3 regions of the Comamonas sp. FUJ_7 genome follow, and region 3 is predicted to be linked to each of the others. Evidence: riboswitches for the same ligand, from Rfam matches in the RefSeq annotation. Region 3 holds a riboswitch; each other region holds the start of a gene.
What was found. A riboswitch is a leader RNA that binds a small molecule or an ion and turns the genes downstream of it on or off. The one in region 3 is predicted to bind glycine.
Positions count from the first base shown of each region.

Region 1: it holds a riboswitch for glycine, as region 3 does, so the genes downstream of both, AC2I9W_RS00060 (trimeric intracellular cation channel family protein) here and gcvT (glycine cleavage system aminomethyltransferase GcvT) in region 3, are expected to answer to the same signal.
Region 2: it holds a riboswitch for glycine, as region 3 does, so the genes downstream of both, AC2I9W_RS04240 (D-amino acid dehydrogenase) here and gcvT (glycine cleavage system aminomethyltransferase GcvT) in region 3, are expected to answer to the same signal.

Region 1 is NZ_JBXXZI010000001.1:12,755-16,021, forward strand. Features, by position in the region: gene mnmC1 (FAD-dependent 5-carboxymethylaminomethyl-2-thiouridine(34) oxidoreductase MnmC1) at 1-703, opposite strand, end outside; gene AC2I9W_RS00060 (trimeric intracellular cation channel family protein) at 845-1,510, opposite strand; glycine riboswitch at 1,563-1,682, opposite strand; glycine riboswitch at 1,696-1,787, opposite strand; gene arsH (arsenical resistance protein ArsH) at 2,385-3,101, opposite strand; gene arsC (arsenate reductase (glutaredoxin)) at 3,088-3,267, opposite strand, start outside.
Region 2 is NZ_JBXXZI010000002.1:111,392-114,658, forward strand. Features, by position in the region: gene AC2I9W_RS04235 (EamA family transporter) at 1-559, shown strand, start outside; gene AC2I9W_RS04240 (D-amino acid dehydrogenase) at 672-1,940, opposite strand; glycine riboswitch at 1,995-2,115, opposite strand; glycine riboswitch at 2,116-2,215, opposite strand; gene AC2I9W_RS04245 (amino acid permease) at 2,757-3,267, shown strand, end outside.
Region 3 is NZ_JBXXZI010000001.1:346,610-349,876, forward strand. Features, by position in the region: gene gcvH (glycine cleavage system protein GcvH) at 1-319, opposite strand, end outside; gene gcvT (glycine cleavage system aminomethyltransferase GcvT) at 451-1,584, opposite strand; glycine riboswitch at 1,650-1,774, opposite strand; glycine riboswitch at 1,794-1,900, opposite strand; gene AC2I9W_RS01565 (energy transducer TonB) at 1,978-2,388, opposite strand; gene AC2I9W_RS01570 (hypothetical protein) at 2,491-2,820, shown strand; gene AC2I9W_RS01575 (DHA2 family efflux MFS transporter permease subunit) at 2,898-3,267, opposite strand, start outside.

The DNA of each region.
Region 1 (3,267 bases), 330 kb from region 3:
CCAGCACAGTGACTTGCCAGCCGCGCCGCGCCAGACTGGCGGCGGCTGCTGCCCCAGCCAGACCTGCGCCCAGCACCAGACAGTGACCCGGCTGGCCGAGCGGTGCGGGAAAGCCATCGGGGCGATGGCGCGGCTCCCACGCCGGGTTGTAGCGGGCCTGCAGGCCAGTTGTTGCTGCTTGCTGCAGCAGCTCGAAACCCAGCTTGCCCAAAGCCGTTGCCAGCGCCGTACCGGGTGCTGTCAGCAGCGTGCCGCGGCGGCAATGGCGGGCCAGATTCTTGAGGGCATCGCCATTCCAGTCGGCAGGGTCTGCATTGCTCAGGCAGATATGGTCGGCGGCCAGCGGCGGCTGGCGGCGCAGCAGATTCTGCGTATCGCCGATATACAGCGTCAGCAGCACCTGCCCTTGCTCAAACGACAGCCGGTGTATGCCGGGCAGCAGTCCCCACCATTGCTGACACAACTGCTCGCCCAACTGGCTCAGCGGGCCATTGGTTGGCAAGGTTTGGCACAGAGTTTCAAGCGAGGGGGCCTGGCTGAGCAAACCCACAAAATGCAGCATGCGGCTGCGCTGTGGTTGCGCCCGCCATGCCGCCCAAGTCTGCAAAAAGCGCAGACCGCAAGCAAAGTCGGTCTCCAGCACACGCCATTGCTGGGCGTTAGGGTCCATACCTTCAAGCAGGTGGTGAACAGTTTCAGGCATCAAAAAACATCAATTCAACAGAGCAGAGCGCTAAAAACCGGCGCTGCCCCAGTCAAGAGACATCCAGCAAGCGCCGCCGCGCAGCGAAGATGTCGTCCCCCTCCGGGGGAAGGCGCGAAAGCGCCTCAGGGGGCTTGCCAGTTATTCCCAGCGTTGCTGATAAGAAAACACCGGCAGCCGCCACTTGAAGCGAATGGCCGCCAGACGAAAGGCCAGCCCCCCCACAAAGCACACCACGGTGCTGATGTTGGAGCTGACCTCCAGATAGCGCAGGCCCAGGAACATCAGACACACGGCCAGCGACACGCTGGCATACAGCTCGCGGCGGAAGACCACCGGCACCTGGTTGCACAGCACGTCGCGCAAGATGCCGCCGCTGATGCCGGTAATCATGCCCGCCATGATGACAACGATGGTGGGGTAGCCCAGCTCCAGCGCCGTATTGCAGCCGATCAGCGAGAAGGCGATCAGCCCCATGGCGTCCAGCAGCAGAAACACCTGCTTGAGCTTGACCATGTGGCGCGCAATCACCGTGGTCAGCAGGCCAAAGCTGATGACCAGATACACATACTCGGGATGCTGCGTCCAGCCAATCGGGTAGTGGCCCAGCACCATGTCGCGGATGGTGCCGCCGCCCAAAGCGGTGACAAAGGCGATGACGACCACGCCAAAAATGTCCATATTGCGCCGGCCTGCGGCCAGGGCGCCGGACATGGCTTCCGCCGTGATGGCCACCAGATAGATGACCAGCATGACGGTGAAATTGGAGGTCTGGAACGAATCCAGCAAAGAGACAGAAGGCAGCATGAAGGCACTTGAAATAGACCAGCCACTCACATCAGCGAGGAGTGTCCGGCTTGCCTCTCCCGCTGTCCTTTTACCTGAGAGTTGCGCACAAGCACCTTCGCGGCGGTCATGCTTGCCCCTTCGGTGAGCCCAGCGAACTTGTGGTTGCGGGCTGCTCTCCAGTTGGCGATATCCGGGCCTTTTCTGGCCCACCTGCGGTACTGATTGCCTGAGCGATTATGGGAGTTTGCGCCTTCGGCGGGAACTGTGACAGGTTCCGCTCTCCCGCAGGATGGGCGCGATTTTAGTCAGTTTCCGGGACTTTGTTCGGGTTAGTACGGGTTTGCGTGCGGTTGTGCTGCGTGTGGCGCTTGTTCCAGTGGCTGTTGAAGGTGGTTTTGATAGCTGCTTGCGCTTGCTGTGATTGGCGTTGAGCTTGGTTTGGCTCTTGGTTTTGTTTTGATGCCATGCCTTTGCCAAGGACTGAGGGCGGGTCTCGGCTCGCCTTGCCGACCTACTTTCTGTGGCCAGAAAGTAGGCAAAGATCCGGCCCCTGCTGCCCACGACCCCTTCGCTTCGCTGCGGGGCGTCCTGCGCCGTCAAGCTCTTGGGGCTGTGCGGCAAAACTCACTGCGCGTCTTCGACGTTCCGTTCAAACAGGTTGCCCCGGATTGGATGACGATGCAGTTGCACTCTGCGGTGCAACTGCCAGCCCCAAGAACTTTCAGTCACAGGCGTGGGCAAAAGGGGCGATACCGAATGCAGGATGGCTTCTTTGGGTGTTTGATGGCTGTATTTGAGATGGCAGTCAGCGACCCTAAGCAGTCTGCCGAAAATAAGAAAAGCTGCTGCTGAGTTTTCAGTCAAAAGTGTGGTGTCAGCCCGCCCGTATCGCTCAAATACTGCGTTGGTTGACCCGTTTGGACAGTTCTTCGGCACTTTCACGGCGCTCGCTATAGCGATCCACCAGATAGTTCGTACAGTCTCGCGTCAGCAGCGTGAACTTGACCAGCTCTTCCATCACGTCTACCACCCGCTCGTAATATGAAGAGGGCTTCATCCGGCCTGCCTCATCGAACTCTGCAAATGCCTTCGCAACGGAGGATTGATTGGGGATGGTGATCATGCGCATCCAGCGACCCAGCACACGCATTTGATTGACTGCATTGAAGGACTGGGAGCCTCCCGAGACTTGCATTACCGCCAGCGTCTTGCCTTGCGTTGGTCGCACCGCGCCAACGGACAAAGGAATCCAGTCAATCTGCGCTTTGAGAATGCTGCTCATCGCACCATGGCGCTCAGGAGATGTCCAGACCATGCCCTCGGCCCATAGAGCCAGCTCACGCAGCTCTTTAACCTTTGGGTGGTCATCAGGGGCGCCATCCGGCTGCGGCAGGCCGCGCGGGTCGAAGACTCTTGTCTCGGCCCCCATCTTGCGCAGAAGGCGCGCAGCCTCTTCGGTCAGCAGTCGACTGTAGGAGCGGTCACGAACCGAGCCATACAACAGCAGAATGCGCGGCGCGTGGGTTGCACGTTTTTGAGGCAACAAGCCTTCGAGGCTAGGTTTTTCAAATACCTGTTCATCGATGTTGGGGAGGTCAGAGCTTGCCAATTCGTTGGCCTTTCGAGTCAATGACGGTTTCACCGTCTTCTTTGGAAAATGCAGCTTGTTGGGGCTGAGGGAGGATCTCCAGTACGGCCTCCGAGGGACGGCACAGCCGGGTTCCCATAGGGGTGACCACTATCGGACGATTGATCAGGATGGGGTGTTGGAGCAT
Region 2 (3,267 bases), on a different contig from region 3:
GCACGAACTGCCAACCCGGCTGGCGCTGCTGGCCATGGTGCTGGCCACGGTAGGCGTGCTGATGTTGTCGCTGCCGCCACGCGGTCAACTTTTCACGCTCTCGGCCTGGGCCAGCAAGTCCTCCATGTATGGTCTGATCTGCGGCGCCTGCTTTGCACTGGCCACGGTGGGCTTTCGCGGCGGTGCGGTGGAGATTGTCAGGCTGGGCGTGACTTCGCCCTGGCTGTCCGGTGCCTGGGGCGTACTGGTGGCGCAGACCATGCAGTCTGTGGTCATGGGCATCTGGATTGGCCGTACCCATGAGCAGGGGCTGTGGCCCATCTTCAGAGCCTGGCGCATCTCGCTGCTGGCCGGAAGCATGGGCGCCGCCGCATCGCTGGCCTGGTTCACCGCTTATGCCATGCAGGGGGCGGCCGCCGTGCGCACGCTGGGCATGGTGGAGGTGGTCTTCAGCTACCTGGTGTCGCGCAAGGTGTTCAGCGAAAAGCTGTCGCTGACGGAGAAGCTGGGCATGGCGCTGATGATGCTGGGGCTGGTGCTGATTTGTCTGCAGCTCTGATATTGAGAGCTGCCTGCACTTTATCTGTCATTGTTTCAATATCAAAAGATGTTGAAACATAGAAAAATCAAGCGCAAGCAGCTTTCATTTTGGTAGCTGTATCACTTCACGATCAGGCGCTGGCGGTGGTCAGCGTGGGCGGGCGGGGCTGCTTGCTGGCGCTGCCCATGGACTGAAGAACCACGTTGCCAATCATGTCGGCGGTAATGGCAGACAGCGTCCAGCCCAGGTGGCCGTGACCGGTGTTGTAGAACACGCAAGGCTTGTTGCCGGGGCCCACGCGCGGCATCAGATTGGGCAGCATGGGGCGCAGGCCCGCCCAGGGCACGACGCTGCGCGTGCTGATGCCCGGAAAGCACTGCTGCACCCAGTCAATCAGCGGGCGAATGCGGTCGGCGCGAATGTCCTTGTTGTAGCCATTGAACTCCGCCGTGCCGGCCACGCGGAACCGGTCTTGGCCCAGGCGGCTGGTGACCAGCTTGGTTTCGTCGTCCAGCAGGCTGACCACGGGGGCTGCTGCCTGGCTGGCCTCATCGAGCAGGTTGACGGTGATCGAGTAGCCCTTGACCGGGTAGATATTGACGCTGTCGCCCAGCTGGCTGGCCAGTGCACGGCTGGCCGTGCCGGCGCAGACCACCATGGCATCGAAAGTGGACGTCACCTCTTGTTGATCCTGGCGCACGGTGACGCTGGCCTGTTTGCCGTTGCTGGCAACCGACACGATCTCCTGGCCGTAAAGGCATGTCACGCCCAGTCTTGCGCAGGCGGCGGCCAGGCCGCTGGTGAATTTGTGAATGTCGCCGGTGGAGTCGCTTTCCGTGAAGTAGCCGCCGTAGTAATTGCCCGACAGCGTGGGCTCGATGGCATGCATTTCTTCGGGGGTGACGGCACGGCGCTCCAGGCCGCCCTGGGCCAGCAGTTGCGACACCCGGCCCGCATGCTCGAAGCCGGCGCGGTCACGATAGATGTGCAGGATGCCTTGCTTCTTGAGATCGAAGTCGATGCCCTCTTGCTCGGCCCAGCTGAACAAATGCTCGCGCGCCGCAACGGCCAGACGCGCCGTCTCCACGGTGTTTTTTTCGTAGTGGGGAATGGCAGCAAGAAACTGGGTAAACCACGACAGCTTGTGCCAGCTTGGCTTGGGGTTGAGCAGCAGCGGTGCATCGCTCTTGAGCATCCATTTGAGGCCCTTGACGATGGTGGACCAGTGCGTCCACACCTCGGCGTTCGATGCCGAGAGCTGGCCGCCGTTGGCGAACGAAGTCTCCATGGCCGCGTAACGCTGCTTTTCGAACAAGGTGACGGAAAAGCCGCGGCGTGCGAGGGCATAAGCGGTGGTCACGCCCGTGATACCACCACCGATAACGGCGATTGTTTTCATGATTCAGATTCCAGATGCGTCAAAGGGTGGAGTTCCCGCGCAATATGCGCAGCAAACGCCCCCTCTGTTCTGGACCTGAGAGATTCACGAGGCTGGGCGCTGGTTGCGCCGCTCGCTTGCTCCTTCGGTATGCCCGGCGGACGATGACGTCCGGACATTCTTCAGAGTGTGTATCAAAGCGATGCCGATCCTTTGGCCTGAGAGTTTCCGGGGCGGTTGCTCCTTCGGCGCTGCCGGCGCAATGTTGGCGCTGCAGTCTCTCTCGGCATTGCTGGGCTGAAAGCCTGGGCGCCAATGTAAGAAGAATGCAGTTGGCGGGCTATACGGGTTTGCCAGAGGCGGCTGGCAGATCACGCTGCTTGGTGAAGCCCCATTCATGAATTTGATAGCGATTGCCGCTTGCCAAATGTTGGTCTTGGAGTAATTTGATCTTGAATCGAAAGAAATGCATGCGCATGCTGCTTTCATTTTCATAGTGATCTGGGCTGTCAAGTGCGTGTGATCAGCCCCAGAGTCCACCCCCGCATTGATGGGCCGGCGCATGACGGCGGGCGGATTTGGGCAAAATGCCATCTTTGCCTGTCAGTGGGCCCGGTGATATCTCCGCCTGGCCATTGAAGCACCCGACCGGGGTAGCTGCCGAGATCGAATGCCGCTGGCTTATCCGCCACAGCGCTTTGCTTTCATGGCTTTGTTCCTTTGTCCCTGTTGCCTGCGATCCTTTGCGTGATCGCTTTTTCGCGTTGCCGTCTGGCAGCGCTTGTGGGATGGCTGGGTGGTCTGTCTGAATGGGCGCAAACCATTAAAACAAGACATATGTCTCAACCCAACGCAAACCATCAGCCTGCGCCGCTGACTGGTAGCAGTGACAACAACACGCAGCCCCAGCTGCACCGGGTGCTCAAGCAGCGCCACCTGAGCATGATTGCCATTGGCGGCGCCATTGGCACCGGCCTGTTTGTGGCTTCGGGCTCGGCCATCGCCCAGGTCGGCCCTGGCGGCGCGGTGCTGACTTATTTGCTCATTGGCATCATGGTGTACTACATCATGACCAGCCTGGGCGAGCTGGCGGCCTTCATGCCGGTGGCCGGCTCTTTCTCGACCTATGCCTCGCGCTATGTGGATCGCGGCTTTGGCTTTGCATTGGGCTGGAACTTCTGGTTCAGTTGGGCCGTGGTGGTGGCCGTGGATCTGGTGGCCTCGCAACTGGTCATGGCCTACTGGTTCCCCGATGTGCCGGGCATTCTCTGGAGCGGCCTGTTTTTGCTGCTGATGGTGGGGCTCAATGCGTTTTCCGCGCGTGGCTTTGCCGAGGCCGAATACTGGT
Region 3 (3,267 bases):
CGCTCACGTCGCTCATCTTGACCTTGAAGAACCAGCCGGTGGCCAGCGGGTCGCTGTTGGCCAGCGAGGGGTCGTTGCGCAGGTCTTCGTTGACTTCAACGATTTCACCGGTCACGGGCATGTATACGTCTGCAGCGGCCTTGACGGACTCGACCACGCCGGTCACGTCGCCGGCCTTGAAGATGGTGCCGACGGCGGGCAGATCGACAAACACCACATCGCCCAGTGCGTCTTGTGCGTGGACGGTGATGCCGACAATCGCGGCATTGGTGTCAGCGGCGTTGATCCATTCGTGTTCTTTGGAATATTTGATGCTCATGCAAAGCTCCAGATGGGGAATTCAGGGATTCGGAGGAATCGGGGTTGTGTTGGAGAAAGGTCCAGCCCGCACTTTAGCGGCGTTCTGAGTGCTGTTGGGCAAACTGGCCGCTCTCATGCGCGGCGACAGACCTAGCCACGGTAGTAGTTGGTGGGCACAAAGGGCATCTCAGCAACCTTCATGGGCACGGGCTTGCCGCGCACCAGGGCAAAGATTTCGGTGCCTACGGCCGCATAGTCGGGCGCCACATAAGCGATGGCAATGGGCTGGTTGAGAGTGGGGCTGAGCAGGCCGCTGGTGATGTGACCTATATGCTGGCCGTCCATGTTTTCAAGCACCGCAGGCTCGCGCACGGGAGTGCGTTCCTGTGCAAGCAGGCCAACGCGCTTGCGCGTCAGCTGCTGCGGATTTTGTAGCTGCTCCAGCACGATGGCAGCGCCGGGAAAGCCTGCTTCGCGTGCACCGCCGCTGCGTCGCACTTTCTGGATGGCCCAGTTCAAAGCGCCTGCGACAGGAGTGGTCGTGGTGTCAATATCGTTGCCGTACAGGCACAGACCCGCTTCAAGGCGCAGCGAGTTGCGGGCACCCAGGCCGACGGGGGCGACTTCGGGCTGGGCCAGCAGCGTCTCGGCAAAGGCTTGTGCCACATGGGCGGGCAGGGAGATTTCAAACCCATCCTCGCCCGTATAGCCGCTGCGCGTGATGTAGAACGCATGGCCTTGCCAGTCAAAGTAGTTGCCGGTCATGAAGACTAGGGCGTTGACGCTGGGGATCAGTCTTTGCAGCGCTGTCACGGCCTGAGGGCCTTGCAGTGCCAGCAGGGCGCGGTCGGGCAGGGGCACGACTTCGCAGCGCTGACCGATGTGTTTCTGGATATGGACCATGTCGGCCACCTTGCAGGCACCGTTGACGATGAGGAACAGGTCGTCGCCCCGGTTGACGAACATCAGGTCGTCCAGAATGCCGCCTTCTTCATTGAGCAGCAGTCCGTAGCGCTGCTTGTGCAGGCCCAGGTCAATGACATCAACGGGCATCAGCGACTCAAGAGCTGCCGCTGCATCTAGCCCGCGCAGCAAGAGCTGGCCCATGTGGGAGACATCGAACAGTCCTGCCGCCTTGCGGGTGTGCAGATGCTCGGCCATCAGCCCTTGCGGGTATTGCACAGGCATGGAATAACCGGCAAACGGCACCATGCGCGCGCCCAGCTTCTGGTGCAGGTCGAACAAAGGTGTGGTTAGCAGGTCAGGCGAGGTTGCAGCAGTCACAGGCAAGCGCTCCGGTTATTCAACCCATATGAGTGGCCCTGCATGACGGCTGCCATGCGCGGCGGGCTTGCCTTGCTGTCCGCTTTACCTGAGAGATTCACTGCCGCAGTGATGTCGGGCAGTTTGCTCCTTCGGTGGATGCAGGCGCACCATGAAATGGCGGCTCACATCTCTCTCCAGCAAGGAACGCTGGCAGCTTGTACGCCGCGCAGCGCTTGTCAGTCCTTTTGCCTGAGCGTTTGGATGGACTGGCCATCTGCGCCTTCGGCGGTGCCGGGCGGCTGGGGCCGCTGGCACTCTCTCCTGACGCAGGCAATTCTAGCGGTGCATCACGGGCCTGCACCACCGCAATTTGCAACTTCTGGGGTTTTCGATAGGGCCCAGGAGTGGCTGTTACTGCTTCTTGAAGATCAGGTCGTAGGGCTGCTCGAAACAGGTGGTGACAGGCTGGCCATTGCGCAGGGCGGGCGTGAAGCGCCAGCGGGCAAAGGATCTTTCGATGGCTTTGATGATGCGTGGGTCGGCATCCTCAGGCTGATAGATCTTGCGGCCCATCTTGCCTTCGGGCGTGACTTCGAACTGATAGACCACTTTGACCAGTGCCCCCTCGGGATACCAGTCAGGGTCGATACGGACATTGGAGGAGGTCTTGATCTTGGCGGGTGTGTCGACTTGACTGGCGGGCGTGCATTCAGCAAAAGGCTTGCGGGTCTGATTGCCGGTGGTTGAGCAGGCGCTCAAAAAGACGACGCTGAGAGCGGTGGCAAGTAGTGCGAGAGGTTGGAGTGGGTGGCGGGTCATCATGCTTCGATTGTGCTGGCAAACATTGCATGGGCATTGCTGCGTTGTCAGGCTGGACGGTGCGACACTCTGACTTCGACAAAGGTGACAAAAGGAGTGTGGGCCATGAATCCCATGGTTGGAAATCTGGAAAAGCTGCTGGCTCAGGGCAAGGATGGGGCGCTGCTGCGCTATACGCTGGGCAAGGCTTATGCCGATGAGGAGCAGATGGGCATTGCACGAGAGCATCTGCTGCAGGCGACGGCGCTGGATGCCAGCTACTCGGTGGCCTGGAAGCAGCTGGGCAAGGTGGAGCTGGCGTTGGGCGATGCGCAGGCGGCGCGTCATGCCTGGGAGCAGGGACTGGCTTGCGCACAGGCCAAGGGGGATTCGCAGGTCGTCAAGGAGCTGCAGGTGTTTTTGCGCCGTCTGGACAAGCAGGTCGCTTCAGATTGAATACTCCTGAAAAAATAGCTTCCAATGCTTGCTGAACAAGCGCTGGAAGCTATTTTTATATGAAATTTCAGTAGCGACTAATGCGCGCCGGCTGCAGCATCGGCCCCTGAGCTGTGGGCGGCAGGGCGCTTGGTGAACCAGATCAGCACGATCAGGCTGAGGAACATAAAGGACGAGGCCAGAAAGATATCGTCCGCCGCAAGGGTGAAGGCCTGCTGGTCGATCAGCCGGTTGATCTGGGCGTAGGCCTGCTCGGCGCTCATGCCAGCGGCCTGCAGGTTTTTGACCGTGACAGCAAAAGTGCCCTGGCCCTGCACCAGCAGCTCCGTCAGATGCGCGTGGTGCATGGAGGCCCGGTTTTCCCACAGTGTGGTGGCAATCGAGGTGCCCATGGCGCCGGCCGTAATCCGCACAAAGTTGGACAGGCCCGCAGCGGCGGGAATGCGA